Regions from separate parts of the Halobacillus sp. K22 genome, predicted to be linked through region 2. Evidence: a T-box and tRNA genes for the amino acid it is inferred to sense, from the RefSeq annotation. Region 2 holds a T-box; the other holds one or more tRNA genes.
What was found. The T-box of region 2 lies ahead of serS (serine--tRNA ligase). A T-box ahead of a tRNA ligase gene usually reads a tRNA of that ligase, here a tRNA-Ser.

Region 1: it encodes a tRNA-Ser, which carries the amino acid that the T-box ahead of serS (serine--tRNA ligase) is inferred to sense. The anticodon was not compared.

What each region holds. Positions count from the first base shown of each region.
Region 1 covers NZ_JBQQCN010000010.1:114-8,723, reverse strand. The annotation lists gene ACTWPM_RS09110 (RsbT co-antagonist protein RsbRA) at 1-119, shown strand, start outside; gene ACTWPM_RS09105 (STAS domain-containing protein) at 125-481, shown strand; gene ACTWPM_RS09100 (anti-sigma regulatory factor) at 484-885, shown strand; gene ACTWPM_RS09095 (PP2C family protein-serine/threonine phosphatase) at 900-1,910, shown strand; gene ACTWPM_RS09090 (STAS domain-containing protein) at 1,976-2,308, shown strand; gene rsbW (anti-sigma B factor RsbW) at 2,308-2,784, shown strand; gene sigB (RNA polymerase sigma factor SigB) at 2,756-3,535, shown strand; gene ACTWPM_RS09075 (SpoIIE family protein phosphatase) at 3,535-4,131, shown strand; gene ACTWPM_RS09070 (Tex family protein) at 4,299-6,440, shown strand; gene cmpA (cortex morphogenetic protein CmpA) at 6,483-6,593, opposite strand; gene ACTWPM_RS09060 (SprT family protein) at 6,670-7,122, shown strand; tRNA gene ACTWPM_RS09055 (tRNA-Asn) at 7,318-7,392, shown strand; tRNA gene ACTWPM_RS09050 (tRNA-Ser) at 7,397-7,487, shown strand; tRNA gene ACTWPM_RS09045 (tRNA-Glu) at 7,504-7,575, shown strand; tRNA gene ACTWPM_RS09040 (tRNA-Asp) at 7,590-7,666, shown strand; tRNA gene ACTWPM_RS09035 (tRNA-Gln) at 7,677-7,751, shown strand; tRNA gene ACTWPM_RS09030 (tRNA-Lys) at 7,870-7,945, shown strand; tRNA gene ACTWPM_RS09025 (tRNA-Leu) at 7,955-8,036, shown strand; tRNA gene ACTWPM_RS09020 (tRNA-Leu) at 8,080-8,163, shown strand; tRNA gene ACTWPM_RS09015 (tRNA-Arg) at 8,238-8,314, shown strand; tRNA gene ACTWPM_RS09010 (tRNA-Pro) at 8,320-8,396, shown strand; tRNA gene ACTWPM_RS09005 (tRNA-Ala) at 8,407-8,482, shown strand; partial or broken rRNA gene ACTWPM_RS09000 (16S ribosomal RNA) at 8,600-8,610, shown strand, end outside.
Region 2 covers NZ_JBQQCN010000032.1:15,541-26,593, reverse strand. The annotation lists gene serS (serine--tRNA ligase) at 490-1,764, opposite strand; T-box leader at 1,820-2,042, opposite strand; gene pdxT (pyridoxal 5'-phosphate synthase glutaminase subunit PdxT) at 2,082-2,672, opposite strand; gene pdxS (pyridoxal 5'-phosphate synthase lyase subunit PdxS) at 2,781-3,665, opposite strand; gene ACTWPM_RS18190 (serine hydrolase) at 3,791-5,122, opposite strand; gene guaB (IMP dehydrogenase) at 5,233-6,702, opposite strand; gene ACTWPM_RS18180 (YaaC family protein) at 6,952-7,668, shown strand; gene ACTWPM_RS18175 (HD-GYP domain-containing protein) at 7,686-8,426, opposite strand; gene gyrA (DNA gyrase subunit A) at 8,742-11,053, opposite strand, start outside.

The sequences.
Region 1 (8,610 bases), on a different contig from region 2:
AGAGTTCACTTCGTAAAGGGTTCCAGACAGCACTCGAATTAACGAATCGCCGTATAGAAGAAACTCAGAATAATGACAAAGATATTGAACGATTAATCGATTCGCTAGACAGGGAGTGAACAAATTGAGGATTCCTATATTAAAATTACACAACTATTTACTGATCTCCATTCAGATTGATCTGGATGATCAGACAGCAATACAATTTCAAGAGGATCTGTTAAGTAAAATTCATGAAAGTGGTGCTTCCGGTGTTGTCATCGATTTGACTTCCGTTGATATCATTGATTCATTCATCGCAAAAGTCCTTGGAGATGTGGTCACGATGTCCGATTTAATGGGTGCCAAAGTGGTACTCACGGGTATTCAGCCAGCTGTGGCTATGACTCTGATTGATTTAGGGATACACTTGCAGGATGTCCCTACTGCATTAGATTTAGAACAAGGGTTGATTAAACTTCGTCAGGAACTGGAGGAGTAGCCATGGACTTCCAATCCTGTGTGAATATAAAAAAGGAGTGGGACATTGTAGGGGCGCGTCAACTTGGTCGGGATATTGCCAGAAAAATAGGTTTCGGCACAGTCGATCAAGCAAGAATCGCCACTGCTATATCAGAGTTAGCAAGGAATATTTATTTGTATGCTGGAACAGGTAAAGTCTGCTTTGAGGCTCTTGAGGATATGAATCAAAAAGGTATCAGGATTCTGGCCATAGACAGCGGTCCGGGTATTAAAGAGCTCAGTCAGGTGATGGAAGACGGCTTTTCTACATCTGGCGGACTCGGTGCAGGCCTTCCGGGTGTGAAGCGTCTCATGGACGATTTCGATATTACATCCGAAGAAGGAAAAGGGACTGAAATTACAGTCATTAAATGGCTCCGTTAAAGGAGGATCAGACGATGAGTACACTGAAACTTGATCTTGAAAATTATAAAGAACTTCTACAGGAATATATCAAAACCCAAGATGAACAAGCTCTGTATCAGGCAGAGCAGTTCAGTAAGCAATCCATGCAGCAGAATATTTCACCTGAGGAAATTATTAATGTTCATATTCAATCATTACAGGAACTATACCCGGAAATGCCTGATTACATTCAGGCATCGATGAATTTTTTGTTAGAAACTATGATTTCTTATGGACTTGCTTATCAAGAGCACCAATCGCTGCGTGAAAAGCAACTGGAATTAAAATCCGAAATTTCTGTAGCCGCCAATATGCAAAAAACCTTATTGTCTACTGTTAAACCAGATTTGGAGGAAGTAGACATCGGAGCTTTAAGTGTACCGGCAAAGCAGATGAACGGAGATTACCACCATTTTGTGCAGGATGGAAAAGGATCTCTTGGAATAGCTGTAGCGGATGTTATTGGAAAAGGTGTACCGGCAGCTCTGTGTATGTCTATGATCAAATATTCGATGGACAGCTATCCGGAAATGCGTATGGACCCAAGTGTGATTCTGGGCAGTTTGAACCGCGTTGTAGAACGTAATGTGGACGCGAGTATGTTCATTACAATGTTTTATGGACTCTATAATTCTAATACGCACACGTTCTCTTATTCTTCTGCAGGTCATGAGCCTGGTTTTTATTACTATAGCGACCGCGATGAATTTGAAGAAATTGATGTGCCTGGACTTGTTCTTGGAGTATCACCGGAAACAAGCTACACTCAGTACCAGAAGAAAGTGGAAAAAGGGGATATGATTATCCTTCTGACAGACGGAGTAACTGAATGCAGGCAGGGAGACCGTTTTATTGAGCAGGAAGAAATTCTTCATGTTATTAAACATTATTCCCATCTACCGGCGCAGGAAACCGTAGAGAACGTTTATAAGCACTTTGAGCGTCTTCAGGATTTTCACCTGCGTGATGATTTTACCCTGATCATCTTAAAGAGAAATGTTTAGTCTTAAAATGAAACGGGTATTCATCATTGGATGAACATTTACAGGAATATTAGGAGGACTTTTAGATGAACCTAACGATAGATGTTACAAATAAAGAAAATATCGCTTACGTTGTACTTTCGGGAGAGGTGGATGCATTCACGGCGCCCAAGCTAAAAGATGCTCTATTGCCATTAACGAAAGAAGAAGGTCAGACCGTGGAAGTTGATTTGCAGAATGTGAATTACATGGATTCTACAGGTCTTGGTGTCTTTATCAGCGCTTTGAAATCTACAAAAGAGCACAATACTGACTTGAAATTGGTACAAATGCAGGAGCGTGTATACCGTTTGTTTAAAATCACCGGTCTTACAGAGATCATGAATATAGATTCTACAGTACAAGGTGGAATGCAATAATGGAACCATTTGATTTTGTTGAAATAAAGGTCCCTGCTAAAGCGGAATACATCGGCGTGGTACGTCTGAGTATCTCAGGCATTGCTAATCGTATGGGTTTTACCTACGAAGATATTGAAGATTTAAAAGTAGCCATCTCTGAAGCGATTACCAACGCAGTTAAGCACGGCTATAATGAAACGGGTGAAGGAGAAATCACCATCGGTTTTGGTGTGTATGATGATCGTCTAGAAGTAATGGTTGCAGATCACGGTGGCAGCTTTAACCTTGGGGATATTAAGCAGGATATTGGTCCTTACAAACAAGATGACAATATTGAAGAGCTGCGCGAAGGTGGCTTCGGGTTATTCTTGATTGATGCACTTATGGATAAGGTAGAAATTAATAGTAAATATGGAGTGATTGTATTAATGACAAAATATCTCCATGAAGCTGAGGTGGGTCAGAATGGCGACCAGATCTCAACATCACAATGATGAAGTATATGAATGGATAGAGCATTTACAAGAGCACCCTACGGATGAAGCGGTACAGGAAAAAATTGTACTCGTGTACAAAGACCTTGTTGAATCCATTGCACGCAAGTATTCAAAAAATAGTACCATCCATGAGGATCTGGTCCAGGTTGGAATGCTGGGTCTTTTAGCCGCCATCCGCCGGTATGACCCTTCTTTTGGGAAGTCCTTCGAATCCTTTGCCATCCCTACGATTATCGGGGAAATTAAACGATTTATCCGTGATAAAACGTGGAGCGTCCATGTTCCACGACGGATTAAAGAACTCGGACCAAAAATTAAAAAAGCAGCCGAAGAACTCACCAACACCCTTCAGCGATCCCCGTCCGTTATTGAAATAGCGGATCATCTGGAAGTATCAGAAGAGGATGTCCTCGAAACGATGGAAATGGGTAAAAGCTATAAAGCTTTATCTGTGGATCGTAAAATTGAAGCGGATTCTGATGGAAGCACGGTAACGATCCTTGATCTTATCGGTAACCAGGAAGACGGGTATTCTCAAATTGATCAGCAGATGCTCCTTGAGAAAGTCCTTCCTATTCTAAGTGAACGGGAGCAGGAAATTCTGCAGTGCACGTATTTTGAGAATATGAGTCAAAAGGATACAGGAGAAAAACTGGGGATTTCCCAGATGCACGTTTCTCGTCTTCAGAGACGAGCTCTTCGCAAGCTAAGGGAAGCCTTACAAGCTGAATCGGTCGAGGCCTTCTAGTGGTAGAGCAGTATAAGCATGTCCGTCTATCGATTTATCAAAAAGCGAAAAAAGGGAACTACTATTGCGGAGATAGTTACTTTTATAAAGAAACTGAGAATGCTTTCATATGTGCTTTAGCTGATGGATTGGGCAGCGGAGAAATGGCTCATGAATCATCTAAAGCCGTTATGAATGTCATTGAAGAACACACAGACTTAACTATTGAAGCCCTGGTTCGTAAATGTAATGAAGTGTTAGTAGGTAAGCGAGGAGTCGTTCTTGGCATACTTAGAATAGACTTTACTGCTCAAACATATTCATACTCTTCTATTGGAAATATAGGAGTCATTATTATTGAACCAGACGGCAGAAGACATCGGAACATTCCATTGGCTGGTTACCTGGCCGGATTTCCTCGTAAATTAAGAGTATCCAGAGGAGAGATCAGCGCAGGCATGATCTTTTTGCTTTTTTCAGATGGAGTGAACGACCGCCGATTAACATCAAAGTATATTTCAACAAACAGTGTGAGCGATATTACTGAGCAATATAAAGAACTTTATGGACAAGCGAGGGAAGATGACACTACTTTAATTGCCATGGAGTACGTATAAAAGGCCTTATTCTTATTAAATGAGAATAGGGCCTTTTTCAATAGCCTGAAAAGCGAAGCATGCTTTCAAGTTCTTCTGACGGCCCGTCCAAGAATTTGATACAATACAGAGTAGATGTTTGTGAAGGAGGACTTTTTTTGAGCGAAATAGAGCAAAACCCTGAGCTGATGACCATGGTGGCTAAACAGACCACTCTCAAGGAATCATCAGTCAAACAAGTTATACAATTACTGAATGAAGGGAATACTGTACCTTTTATTGCCCGATATAGAAAAGAACTGACGGGCGGCCTAGATGAAGTACAAATTAAATCGATAGAAGACCAATGGAGTTATGTGAAAAACCTTACACAAAGGAAAGAAGAAGTCATTCGGTTAATCGACGAGCAGGGCAAATTAACCGAGGAACTGCGTAAAGATATCGAGCAGGCTGCTCAGCTCCAGAAAGTTGAAGACCTTTATCGCCCTTATAAGCAGAAGCGAAGAACAAGAGCCACGATTGCAAAGGAAAAAGGTCTGGAGCCTCTGGCGCTTCGAGTATGGGAGCAGGAGGATCTGGATTTCTCTAAAGAAGCGCAATCCTACTTTTCGGAGGAACACGAAGTTGAAAGTGAAGAAGAGGTAGAGGCTGGTGTAAATGATATTATTGCTGAATGGATTTCGGATGATCCAGTCTACCGGGAGCAAATAAGGAAACAGACCTTTCAAAAAGGTACGATACAATCTTCTGATAAAAACTCAGATAAAGATGAAAAAAATATATTCGAAATGTACTATGAATATCAGGAACCGGTACGGTCGATAGTTTCTCACCGTATTTTAGCTTTAAACCGTGGTGAAAAGGAGGGCGTGCTGAAAGTAGGGGTACAGCCTCCCGATGAATCTATTGTTGGTTACATAGAGAGAAATGTGATCAAGAATTCTACTTCAGGTAAACTTCGAGAAATATTAACGGAAGCCATTCAGGATAGTTATAAGCGGTTGATTCAGCCCTCTATTGAAAGAGAAATCAGGAGTTCGCTGTCTGAAAGCGCCGAAGAGCAGGCGATTGAAGTGTTTTCCAGTAACTTAAGAAGTTTATTGCTGCAGCCCCCACTTAAAGGGAAAGTTGTATTAGGTGTGGATCCGGCCTATCGTACCGGATGCAAACTTGCCGTTATTGATGAGACTGGTAAGGTGCTTGATATTGCAGTTATTTACCCAACAGCCCCTAAAAATGATACAGCCGGGGCAGAGAAGAAAGTATTATCGTTTATGAAGAAATACCCAATTGAGCTCATGGCGATTGGTAATGGCACGGCTTCCAGAGAAACGGAACAATTCATTGCGGATATGATCCAAAAACATAACCTTGAAGCTTCTTATATGATCGTGAACGAGGCGGGGGCCAGTGTGTATTCAGCATCTAAATTAGCACGTGAAGAGTTTCCTGATCTGCAGGTCGAGGAAAGAAGTGCAGTTTCTATAGCACGAAGAGTTCAGGATCCATTGGCAGAACTAGTGAAAATTGATCCGAAATCAATTGGAGTCGGTCAGTACCAACATGATGTCACTCAGAAAAAATTGAACGAATCGTTGACTTTTGTTGTAGAAACCGTAGTTAACCAGGTAGGAGTGAATGTTAATACAGCTTCTTCCTCTTTATTGCAATACGTATCAGGGCTTAGTAAAGCCGTAGCCAATAATGTAGTGAAGAAGCGAGAAGAAATCGGGAAGTTTTCGAAACGCTCGGAGCTTAAGGATATTCCGAGACTTGGTGCCAAAACGTATGAACAGAGTATTGGATTTTTACGAATTCTGGACGGAAAAGAACCGTTGGATCGTACGCCAATTCACCCGGAAAGCTACCGTTCAGCCCGCTCACTCTTAAAAATGGTCGGTGCGACTGTTGAAGATCTAGGCAGCTCGGAGATTGCAGAAAAGCTGAAAACAATGGATGCAAACCAAACTGCCGATGAACTTGATGTAGGTATGATGACCTTTGAAGACATAAGGAAATCACTCGTTCAGCCTGGGCGTGACCCAAGGGATGACTTGCCAAAACCACTGCTTAAAACGAATGTACTCTCTATGGAAGATCTTGAACAAGGTATGGAGCTTGAGGGAACGATTAGAAACGTAGTGGATTTTGGAGCTTTCGTAGATATCGGAGTAAAACAGGACGGGCTTGTCCATATTTCAAAGCTTTCGAATAAGTTTGTAAAACACCCGATGGACGTCGTTTCTGTGGGAGACGTTGTAACGGTCTGGGTAGAGCAAGTGGATACCCAAAAACAACGGATTGCTCTTACAATGCTGCCTCAATCATAGAGTATAAATACCTGGGAGGAGATTTTCCTTCTGGGTATTCTTTTATTTATAAAGATGTTGATAATAATACCAGCACTGGTTTAACATTTTGATTTGATACTTATCTTTATTGGCAAAAGCTCTCGCCATCTGATTTTTAAGCCAAGCAGGCATGAACATCTACTCCTTTGTATTCATCTTTTTTTAGACTTATGATAAAGTATGCTAAAAACCGGAAAGGTGTTCCTTTATGACTCTGACAAACGCACAATTACAACAATGGACACAAGAAATATCACTTGCCTATTTTCAAAAGCCTTACGTGGACCAGGTCGAATTTAATTCAAGGCTTCGAACGACAGGAGGGCGGTATATTCCTTCCAAAAGAGTAATTGAACTAAATCCTAAGTATCTCGAAGAGCTGGGGTTAGAAGAATTTGAGGGAATCATTAAACATGAGCTCTGTCATTATCATTTGCATATCGAAGGTAAAGGATACAAGCACGGAGACCGTGAGTTTAAAGAACTTCTGAAACACACAAACTCTCCGCGGTTCTGTAAGGCTTTACCATCCCAAAAGAAGAAGCCAGAATTACATTATTATATGTGTACTTCATGCGGTGAGGAATACACGAGAAAGAGAAGAGTAAATACTAAAAGATATGGCTGCGGGAAGTGCAGTGGAAAACTCAAAAAGAAATGAAAAATCCATTGACGGATTATTAAGTGCATGTTAAATTAAATAAGCCTTAACAAAACAACCCCAGAAGCATTTAAAAGAAATAATTTTTTGTGGAAAAGGGTTTGACATTATCAGCTGAATATTATATTATATAAAACGTCGCTGATAACGAAGTTGTTTTTAGGACAAGCAAGCGAGTTGATGATTTTTCATTATTCCAACGTAGCTCAGTGGTAGAGCAATCGGCTGTTAACCGATCGGTCGTAGGTTCGAATCCTACCGTTGGAGCCATTACGGAGAAGTACTCAAGTGGCTGAAGAGGCGCCCCTGCTAAGGGTGTAGGTCGCGCAAGCGGCGCGAGGGTTCAAATCCCTCCTTCTCCGCCATTACTTATTTTGTGATGGCCCGTTGGTCAAGTGGTTAAGACACCGCCCTTTCACGGCGGTAACACGGGTTCGAATCCCGTACGGGTCACTTATATATACATAGGTCCGGTAGTTCAGTTGGTTAGAATGCCTGCCTGTCACGCAGGAGGTCGCGGGTTCGAGTCCCGTCCGGACCGCCACTTTTATGTTTGGGCCATAGCCAAGCGGTAAGGCAACGGTTTTTGGTACCGTCATGCGCTGGTTCGAATCCAGCTGGCCCAGCCATTTTCTTTTGAAAAATGAGTTGACAAAACACACTGGACGTTATATGATAGTCCTTGTGCTTTTGAAGAAAGGTCCTTAATTTTTTCATTAGAAAATAGATTGAGAGATCTTACATTACGAGCCATTAGCTCAGTTGGTAGAGCATCTGACTTTTAATCAGAGGGTCGAAGGTTCGAATCCTTCATGGCTCACCATTTATTAACGCGGGTGTGGTGGAATTGGCAGACACGCTAGATTTAGGATCTAGTGCTTCACGGCGTGGGGGTTCAAGTCCCTCCACCCGCATTTTCCAATCACCATGATCAGCAGCGAATTGTCTTTACAACTTGCGGTCGTGGCGGAATCGGCAGACGCGCTAGGTTGAGGGCCTAGTGGGGGCAACCCCGTGGAGGTTCAAGTCCTCTCGGCCGCACTAAGTTTTTTCATAAAAACTCTTGCGTTAAACCGAAATGCATGTTACATTAATGAATGTCGCTTTTTTGATAAGCGCCCGTAGCTCAATTGGATAGAGCGTCTGACTACGGATCAGAAGGTTAGGGGTTCGACTCCTCTCGGGCGCGCCATTATACGGGAAGTAGCTCAGCTTGGTAGAGCACTTGGTTTGGGACCAAGGGGTCGCAGGTTCGAATCCTGTCTTCCCGACCATTCCTAACTTGGGGCCTTAGCTCAGCTGGGAGAGCGCCTGCTTTGCACGCAGGAGGTCAGCGGTTCGATCCCGCTAGGCTCCACCAATATTCAATTTGATCTTTGAAAACTGAACGAACCAACCAGTACGTCAAGATATTCTTTCATTATTGAAGGAATTCAAACAAGCACATTCGGTGTGCAAATGAGCAAGTCAAACTACTTTTATGGAGAG
Region 2 (11,053 bases):
TCCAGATCTTTATAGCATGAAAATAGCCTCATATTCACATGCTCATTTTGTGGATCAAGAAGATATCTTAAGTGGTTTCGAGTTGCTGATTTGGCAAGGTCCTTCGGGGGACGATGTAGACTCCTGCGGGATGAACATGATCGGTGAGATCCCGCAGGGCTGTTAAGCCCGAGGAAGCTCAGCACATGCCCGCGGAAAGTGTTCAAGAGCGGAATCGCCCCGATAGACACGACACGCATAAGCAGGAAATTCAAAAGGGATGCGTTCTTTCGTCCCGTTGAAATTCCTGCTTATGACGCGAGTGTCTGGGCGATGCAGCTGGCCGAATCGTCCCCCGAAGGACCTTCCTCATAACCAATATCTCGAAACTGAGTCTTAAAGTAAAAGGCCCTTTAGCGTAATATGCTTTTTTTAAAATAAACACTAACGTTTAATATAGCCTATAAAAAGCCGCACCTGTAAGTTTGCTCGGTGCGGCCTGGCTTTATATTACTGAATGGTCTCTTTACCACCCATGTAGGGGCGAAGAACTTCAGGAATAACCACAGATCCATCTTCCTGCTGATAATTCTCAAGAATCGCAGCAACCGTACGTCCCAGGGCCAGCCCTGATCCATTTAAGGTATGCACGAATTCCGGCTTGCCTTTCTCTTCACGGCGGAAGCGGATGCCTGCGCGGCGAGCCTGGAAGTCTTCAAAATTAGAACAAGAACTGATCTCACGGTACGTTCCATAGCTTGGAATCCATACTTCAATATCGTATTTTTTAGCAGCTGTGAACCCAAGATCACCTGTACACATGCTCATCACACGGTATGGAAGTTTAAGCAGCTGCAGTACCTTTTCAGCATGGCCCGTTAATTCTTCTAACACCTGATAAGACTCTTCTGGTTTAGCCAGCTGAACGAGTTCAACTTTATTAAATTGGTGCTGGCGGATCAGACCTCTTGTATCCCGGCCCGCAGAACCCGCTTCTGAACGGAAATTGGTGCTGAAAGCTACAAACTTCTGCGGAAGATTCTCACTAGATAGAATCTCTTCACGGTGATAGTTCGTTACAGGAACTTCGGCCGTTGGCACTAAAAAATAGTCCCAGTCTTCAATCTTAAATGCATCCTCTTCGAATTTTGGAAGCTGTCCCGTCCCAGTCATAGAGGTACGATTCACAAGTTGAGGAGGGAGCATTTCCTGATAACCATGTTCGTCCGCATGTAAATCCATCATGAAATTTAATAGCGCACGCTCCAGGCGAGCCCCTAGTCCTTTATAGAAAACAAACCGGCTGCCTGTAACTTTCGCGGCACGTTCGAAGTCCAGAATATCAAGTTCCGTCGCTACATCCCAGTGAGCTTTGGCTTCAAAATTAAAGTCTGGCAGATCTCCCCATTTTTTAGCTTCCACATTATCCTCTTCATCTTCTCCAACGGGTACACTTTCATGCGGAATGTTAGGAATAGAAAGGAGAAGGGTTTCTAATCGTTCTTCCACCTCTTTTAGTTCACCATCCAGCTTCTTGACTCGGTCTCCCACTTCACGCATTTCTTTAATCTTGTCATCCGCGTCCTGCTTTTCCTTTTTCAGTTGAGATATTTCTTTAGAGACCTCATTACGGCGAGCTTTTAACTCTTCCGTCTCTTGAATAAGCTCTCGGCGTCTTTCATCCAAGTCTCCAAAGGCATCCAGTTCGGATAAGTCCTCACCGCGTTTATTCAATTTCTGCTTTACTTCTTCAAAATTCTGACGTAAGTACTTCATGTCCAGCATGTGGATATCCTCCTCATTTATTTAATAAATATAAAAAGCCCCCGTCCCTTATAAAATAAGGGACGAGAGCTTGTTTATGCTTCCCGCGATACCACCCAAGTTGAAGATTGAAAATCAATCTTCCGGCTTAACTCATAACGGTGAGCACCGGTTCGACTTACTGTTATTCAGTCGAACACTCAAGGATGGATTCACATACCTTTTTCATCAGTTCTCACCAGCCACTGACTCTCTTTAAGAAAAAGGACTATGCTACTAATTCCTATCATCGCGTTATCTATTAGCTATTGTGTCTAATAACACTAGCGGATATTCAATTATAATGCAAGTGATTTTTTAGACTCTTCCACCATTTTAACAAAATGAGCAGTCATTCGATGATCAGTAGTTAATTCTGGATGGAAGGAGCAAGCCAGGTAACCATCCTGCTGGGCGGCTACGATATGGCCGTTATACGTGGCTAATACTTTACCGGATTCACCCACGCCCTCAATATAAGGGGCACGAATAAATACAGCATTGTATCCTTCAGCCACGCCTTCGATATCGAGGTCCACCTCAAAGCTTTCTCGCTGCCTTCCGAATGCATTACGGCGCACCTTGATATCCATCAGTCCTAAATGCACGTCATACGATCCATCAATTTCTGATGCAAGCAGGATTAGCCCCGCACAAGTACCGAAAATCGGCTTCCCTCGTTTTCCGAACTCACGAAGAGGCTCGAGAAATCCGTACTTATCAATAAGTCGTCTGATGGTTGTACTTTCGCCGCCTGGAATGATGAGCCCGTCAACATTCTCAAGCTGTTCAACCTTTTTCACTACGACACTTTCTGCACCCGAAGCTTCGATGGAACGAACATGCTCACGAAAAGCTCCTTGAAGTCCTAATACACCGATTGTAGTCATGATGCATGTCTCCTTTAAATCTATCCTAAATCATTCAATAAGTCTGAATATAAAGCGAAAAATCAGTCAAGGATGGGACTCTTTGGCCCCTGGTCCGCCTGCAATTTATTATTGACTGCGGTCCTGCATACGCTGATCAGCCGCCAGAGTAGACATTTCCATGCCCTTCATAGCTGTTCCCAGTCCTCTGGAAAGTTCACCAATCAATTTATAGTCATCATAATGTGTGGTAGCTTCCACAATCGCACGAGCAAAGCGTTCCGGGTCATTGGATTTGAAAATACCTGAACCTACGAATACACCGTCTGCTCCAAGCTGCATCATTAATGCTGCATCTGAAGGTGTAGCAATTCCACCGGCTGCAAAGTTTACGACAGGAAGACGTCCTGCTTCACGGATTTCCATAAGAAGATCAAATGGCGCTCCATGATCTTTGGCATAAACCATCACTTCATCTTCAGATAAACCGCGAAGATGACGAATTTGGGATTGAACTTGTCTCATATGGCTGACTGCTTCTACAATGTTGCCTGTACCAGGTTCTCCTTTGGTACGAAGCATAGAAGCTCCTTCACGAATACGGCGTGTAGCTTCTCCCAGGTTACGGCAGCCACACACGAATGGGACGGTATAATCATCCTTTTTGATGTGATAAACCTCATCCGCCGGCGTAAGCACTTCACTTTCATCGATATAATCGACACCTAAAGCTTCTAGTACACGTGCTTCTGTAATGTGCCCGATACGAGCTTTTGCCATGACTGGAATTGACACAGCATTCATAACGTCTTCCACGATGCTTGGATCCGCCATTCGAGCGACGCCTCCGGCTGCACGAATATCAGCTGGTACACGTTCAAGAGCCATTACGGCTACAGCTCCCGCTTCTTCAGCTATTTTTGCCTGTTCAGCATTTACAACGTCCATAATGACGCCGCCTTTTTGCATTTCTGCCATTCCGCGTTTTACGCGATCTGTACCTGTTTGTGACATACTATATTCCTCCCTGAATGGACTGTATATTATCAATCATTTGCATGATGTGAATCTTATATTGCTTATTTTCTATTGTAACTCAAAAAAGTCTAAAATCCTACCAAATAAATTGGCATTAACTGTTAGAACCAACTTTTTACCATATCGACAGCACCTGTGAAAATATCACTAAAGAACTCACCGACTCCGCCTAACATCAGCATGAACCAACTAGATTTCTCAACCGCTTCCGTAGTCACCAGATCCACGGAGTTTGGGTCCTCGGATAATAGATTGTCATATGATTCTTCTCCATTGTAAACAAGAGAAGCGCTTCCTACTTTGGCACCTTTATCAATAGGGGCCACTAGTTTCCCGTCCTCATCCAATTGATCTTCCGAAAGGTTATACTCAATGGAGTATTGTCCATCTTCCCCGTTTTTAACCAGGGTTTGAAGGTCGGTGTTTGTCTCTACAGCTACCTGGTCTTCTTTACCTTTAGCTACTTCGATCTCGGATTCACCTTCCAGTTGATAGCCAGCTTTATATAAAGTCTGTGCCTGGAATTGCTGAAAACCATAATCAAATAATTTCGCGGTCTGCTGGAAACGTGATGCTCTTGAATCGGTCTTCATAACCACAGCGATAAATCGCTGACCATTTTGTTCAGCTGTGCCTGTAAATGTGTTTCCTGCGAGTTCTGTATAGCCTGTTTTTAAACCATCGACCCCTTCATAACCGAACTGTGAGAGTGCGCCGGGCATATTAGGCACCATCCAGTTCCAGTTTGTGATCGTCTGTCCATCAAACTCGGCTGTAGGCTGACTGGAATAATCTAAAGCTTCAGGGTAATCATTAATCAAGTGGTAGGCAAGAAGGGCAGCGGATCGTGCCGACAGCATGTTAGTAGCATCTGGGGCTGTTCCCTCCGGGTAATTATCTCCCAGGTGGGAATTATTCAAGCCAGTGGAATTTACGAATTCATAATCCGGAAGACCTAATTCCTTAGCCTTTTCATTCATCATTTTAACAAATTCAGCTTCTGTACCTGCGATCAATTCAGCCAGTGCAATGGTCGTGGCATTATCCGAATTGATAGCCATCGCTTTATACAGTTCTTCTACTTTGTAATCTTTATTCATTTTCAAGCCAACGCCGGAGAATTCAGCGTTTGCAGATATATCATAAGCGTATTGGCTGATCTGTGTAGTGGTGTCCCAGCTGATGCTGCCCTGCTGGATCGCTTCCATAACGAGGTACTCTGTCATCATTTTAGTCATACTAGCTGGAGGTAGAGTAAGGTCTGCCTCTTTCTCAAATAAAATCTTTCCAGAATCAGCATCTACTAGAATAGCAGATTTCGCTTCTACATTAACTGTAGCCGCGTATGTACTCCCTGGATTCATCAAGACTGCGGACATGCTTAAAATAAAGGCCATCATGACGGCCAGGGATGTTTTAAAAACTTGTTTCAACTTTCTCGACCTCCACCTACAAATTATGTATTATACCTTCGTTATTTTATCACATGGTTTAACAAAAGAATAGACAGGGAATAGTCCCTGTCTATAAATAATTATTCAGATCAAAGGGAGTAGTTCGGTGCTTCTTTAGTAATTTGAACATCGTGAGGGTGGCTTTCGCGCAAGCCAGCTCCGGTAATTCTCGTGAATTTAGCATCCGTACGCAGCGCCTGGATTGTTGGGGTTCCGCAATACCCCATTCCGGATCGCAAACCGCCCATCAGCTGATGAAGGGTATCTGCAAGAGGTCCTTTATACGGCATACGTCCTTCGATTCCCTCTGGTACCAGTTTTTTGGATTCCTGACCACTTTGGAAGTAACGATCTTTAGAACCGGATTCCATAGCCCCTACAGATCCCATTCCACGGTAAACTTTAAAACGGCGGCCCTGGAAGATTTCTGTTTCTCCCGGACTTTCTGACACGCCCGCCAGAAGACTTCCAAGCATTACTGCATGGGCCCCTGCCGCAAGAGATTTTACAATTTCACCTGAATATTTAATACCGCCATCGGCAATAACAGGTTTGTTATATTTCTCCGCTTCCATCGCACAGTCGTGAACCGCAGTAATTTGCGGAATGCCTACGCCCGCAACGACACGGGTTGTACAAATGGATCCAGGACCTATGCCTACTTTGATCACATCGGCGCCTGCTTCAATCAGTTCACGTGTTGCTTCTGCTGTGCCGACATTTCCGGCGATAATATTCACGGACGGATACTTGCTTCGAATACGCTTCACTTGGTCGATTACACCCTGGGAATGGCCGTGGGCCGTATCGATAACTAAAGCATCCACTCCCGCAGAAACAAGTTTATCAATCCTTGTCATAGCATCTGCTGTTACCCCGACGGCAGCGGCACAAAGAAGTCGCCCTTGTTCATCTTTCGCCGAAAGCGGAAATTCGATAACTTTTTCAATATCTTTAATAGTGATTAGACCTTTTAGAATGCCTTCGTTGTCCACTAATGGAAGTTTTTCAATTTTGTATTCCTGCAGAATCTTCCCAGCTTCCTCTAACGTAGTTCCCACAGGTGCCGTTACCAGATTTTCGCTTGTCATCACTTCACTGATGGCCATTGAATAGTTATCGATGAAACGCAGATCGCGGTTGGTAAGGATCCCCACCAGCTTCTGTTCTTCTTGATTATTCACAATTGGCACACCTGAGATTCTAAATTTACCCATCAGGTGCTCCGCATCAAAAACCTGATGTTCAGGGGTCAAAAAGAAAGGATTTGTGATAACTCCACTTTCGGAACGTTTTACACGATCGACCTGCTCAGCCTGCTCTTCGATCGACATATTTTTGTGAATGACACCGAGACCGCCTTGTCTTGCCATTCCGATTGCTAGTCCTGCTTCTGTGACTGTGTCCATTCCAGCACTGAGAACGGGCATATTCAGCTTTAAGGTAGGCGAAAGCTCTGTCGCTAATGAAACGTCACGAGGCAATACATCGGACTTGGCAGGCAGTAGAAGGACATCATCGAACGTTAAGCTTTCTTTCTCAAATTTATCTGCACGCATGCTTGATCTCTCCTTTTATTCAAATAGTTTGGGTAAAGGTGGGGAATAATAACCGATAACTATTTAAAATACTTTCTTATTGTTATTTACAATACGACAATGACTGTGCTTTTTCAACCATAAAAAAATCCCATAAATCCCCTGTCGGGACTGCTTTACAGTCGCTTTAACTGTGTACGATATTATTTAAGCGCTTTCTGATTCGCTTGCAAAATGAGGTTGAACGTGATGAAAGGAGAAGCACCCCCCATGCTTAAAGAAGATACCATTCTAAATTATTTACAAGTTACCGCTCACACCAGACCGTTTTTACTGGCTTGTTATGAAAACACAAATAATCCCAAAGCTTCTCACCATGCTTATCAGAACGCTGAACGATTTATATATGGTTTGAATTTGGGAAGTGACTACTGGGCGTCTGCAAAGTCCACTCCCCTGAGTGTTCAGCCGCTCCTTTTCTATTATGGACTCAACCATTACTTAAAGAGCTGCCTTCTAACGGTAGATCCAGGTTATCCGGCTACAGCCAAGGTTTTAGCTCACGGATTGTCTACCAGAAAAAGAAAGAAGCAGCACTACCGATTTTTAGAAGATGATATTCGAGTCCAGCCCCATGGATTATTTCCTCATGCGGCGAACCACCTTTTTCAATTTACATCGTCAAAAGAAAAAATATCCATGGATGAATTATTACGTCCCTTAGAAGCTATGGCTCCCATTTATGCATTTAAAGATTTGGAAAGTACGCCGGCAGATGAACCCTGGCCGCCGCTGCTCGCTTACTTTGCCGTACTCTATAACTTAAGTATGTTAGTGCGATACGAGGGAGAATGGTGGGGAGAGATGCAGCAAATGAGGGACCGGGAAGACTATGTATTTATCATCGAATTTTTAAAAAGCGCAAGTGAACAGATTCCTATGTTAATCTCCGACTGGTTAAAAGACCAGCTGACATCTGTTCGTTGATATCAGCTGGTCTTTTATTACTCCAAAATCTCTTCTATATGTAGGTGCATATATTCTTTTAAGTGAAAAATTTCTCCATCTTCCTCTAAGCGAATCATAGGTCTTGTATGATGGGTATGGTCTACAAAGACAATCTCCGCCCGTTGGTTGCTGGACAGCCTTACCTTCGTACCTGTTGAATAATTGGTCATTTCTTTGACTAACACTTGAATGACAGTAGGATCATAACGCCCGAACTGTTCCTTAAGCACTTCTTCGAGGACTTTAAAAGGCGAATGCTTAGGGAGGTACACACGTTCTGAAGACATGGCATGGTACATATCACTAACCGCGATGAGCTGACTATATGGATGAATTTTAGCATGGTTAAGTCTAAGAGGATAACCCGTTCCGTCTAACCGCTCATGATGCTGTAAAATAGCAAGCTTGGCCGGGCGGCTCAACGCCTGAATGTTTTCCACCATGCGGTAAGAACGGGCCGGATGGAGTTTAATCTGTTCAAATTCCCGTTCAGTAAGTGGCCCATCTTTTTCTATGACACGTTGATCCACCTTGACCATTCCTGCATCACTGAGTAACCCTGCAAGTCCTACTTGAATCCACTCACCGTATTCATAGTCCATTTTATAAGCTAGATACCCTCCCATAACGCTCATCGCTACACTATGGTGATAAAGGTAATCCCAGCTTGTAGAATAGTTATGCAGCCTGAAAACCTCCCGCTTCTCCTGGGTAGCATTTTCTAATAAGGGAACCATTACTTCACGTATGGCTTTTATATCAATAGATGCTCCTGCCCGCCAATCCGAAAACCATTTCTTATAGAATTGAACTGCCTGTAAATACTGGTCTTGAAAGGGAAGGTACTGGCTTGGGTCGGATGAACCTGACAGCTGTGTTTTGCTCGGCTCATCATCTACAGATTCCTCCGGGATAAAAGGGGAACCGTCTGAAAGTTTGTTCGCAACTTCAACCGATTCAATTAGAAATTTCTTTAATACCTAAAATTTCTTAAAAAAAAGCCACCTGCCGTAAATTCGACAGGCGGCTTGGCATTTCCCAGCAAACGAGGGTTATTCTTCAGGTGTATCCTCCGCTTCTGGAGTTTCCTCTGACAATGTTTCTTTATCCTCGTTCTTTTCAAGTGCTTCTTCAATGATTTCTTCTTCTTCTTTTTCTGATTCCACTCGTGCTACCGTAGCTACTTCTTCCCCGTCTCCAAGACGGATCAACCGGACCCCCTGGGTGTTTCGTCCAGTTTCTGAAATGCTTTCGAGCGGCATCCGGATCAGCACACCACTTTCCGTGATGATCATTATATCTTCTTCACCATTTACCGCCTGGGTAGCGACAACATACCCATTTTTCTCGGTAAGGTTACACGTGATAATTCCTTTACCGCCCCGGTTGGTAAGACGGTAATCCGTTGCCGGTGTCCGTTTTCCATAGCCTTTACTTGTAACGGTTAGCACCTGCAGGTCGTCATCCAGAATTTCCATGGATACGACCCGGTCATCATCTCTAAGCGAGATTCCTTTGACACCTGCAGCTGTACGGCCCATCGCACGGATTTGCTCTTCATTAAACCGGATAAGGTAACCATTTCTGGTACCTATCATGATGTCTTTTTGTCCATCAGTCAGTTTCACAGAGATTAATTCATCATCTTCCCGCAATCCGAGTGCAATAAGACCGCCGCGGCGGATATTTGCAAACTGAGAAAGCGTCGTCCGTTTGGTGATCCCGTTTCGTGTTGTAAACAGGAGGTACCAGTCATCGACGAAGTCTTCAACGGTTATAACTGCGTTAATCCACTCGTCACGCTCAATATTCAGCATATTAATAATCGGAATCCCTTTAGCCGTACGGCTGAACTCCGGCACTTCATATCCTTTAGCTTTATATACTTTTCCTTTATTGGAGAAGAAAAGCAGCGTATTGTGCGTGGAGGTGGAAAGCAGATGCTCCACAAAGTCTTCTTCGTGTGTGCCCATTCCCTGTACACCACGTCCGCCTCTGCGCTGAGAACGGTACGTACTTGCAGGGAGGCGTTTTACGTAGCCTTGATGCGTCAAGGTTACAATGACTGTTTCTTCCGGTATCAAGTCTTCATCTTCAATGAAGTCACTGCCGCCAAGTACAATTTCAGTGCGGCGTTCATCATTAAAGCGTTCTTTTACATCCTCGAGTTCTTCTCTAATGATCTCAAGAACCTTTTCTTCGTCTGCAAGGATCGCTTTCAACTCAGCAATCAGCTTCATTAGATCTTGATATTCGCTTTCAATCTTCTCACGTTCTAAACCAGTCAGACGTTGAAGACGCATATCCAGGATAGCTTGAGCCTGGCGATCTGACAGCTCATAACGCTCCATTAAACCACTTTTAGCAATCTCAGTCGTTTGTGATTCACGAATAAGCGTAATTACTTCGTCCAGATGATCAAGAGCTATCCGCAGCCCTTCCAGGATATGAGCTCTAGCTTCAGCTTTACGAAGTTCATAAGCGGTACGACGCTTGATAACTTCTTTTTGGTGCTCCAGGTAGTATTCCAGGCACTGTTTCAGATTCAACACTTTCGGATGGCCGTTGACGAGTGCCAGCATATTAATACCAAACGTGGATTGAAGAGCTGTCATCTTGTAAAGGTTGTTCAACAGCACATTTGGATTAGCATCCCGCCGTAATTCGATTACGACACGAAGACCATTACGGTCAGACTCGTCCCTGAGATCCGTAATGCCCTCTATTTTCTTATCACGGGCAAGATCTGCTATTTTCTCGACCAGACGTGCTTTGTTCACCTGATAAGGAAGCTCTGTAACAATTAAGCGGGCTTTCCCATTCGCCTGTTCTTCGATTTCAACATTTGCACGGACTGTAATGGATCCTTTTCCTGTTTCGTAAGCTTTTCGAATTCCGCTTAGTCCAAGGATTTTTCCAGATGTTGGGAAGTCTGGACCGTAAATGTGGTTTTCCATCAATTCCTGAATGGTGATCTCTGGATCTTTACTTACTGCAAGTACACCATCAATCACTTCACCCAGCTGATGGGGAGGAATATTCGTAGCCATCCCTACCGCGATACCTGAACCACCGTTTACCAGTAAGTTCGGGAATTTGGCAGGTAAGACAAGAGGCTCCTTCTCCGTACCGTCATAGTTGTCATCATAATCGATCGTATCTTTATTGATGTCGCGCAAAATCTCCATAGAAATCTTGGACATTCGTGCTTCCGTATAACGCATAGCGGCAGCGGCGTCACCGTCTACAGAACCAAAGTTTCCGTGTCCGTCTACGAGCATATAACGATAGTTGAAGTCTTGAGCCATACGTACCATCGTATCGTACACAGCCGAATCACCGTGCGGGTGATATTTACCGATAA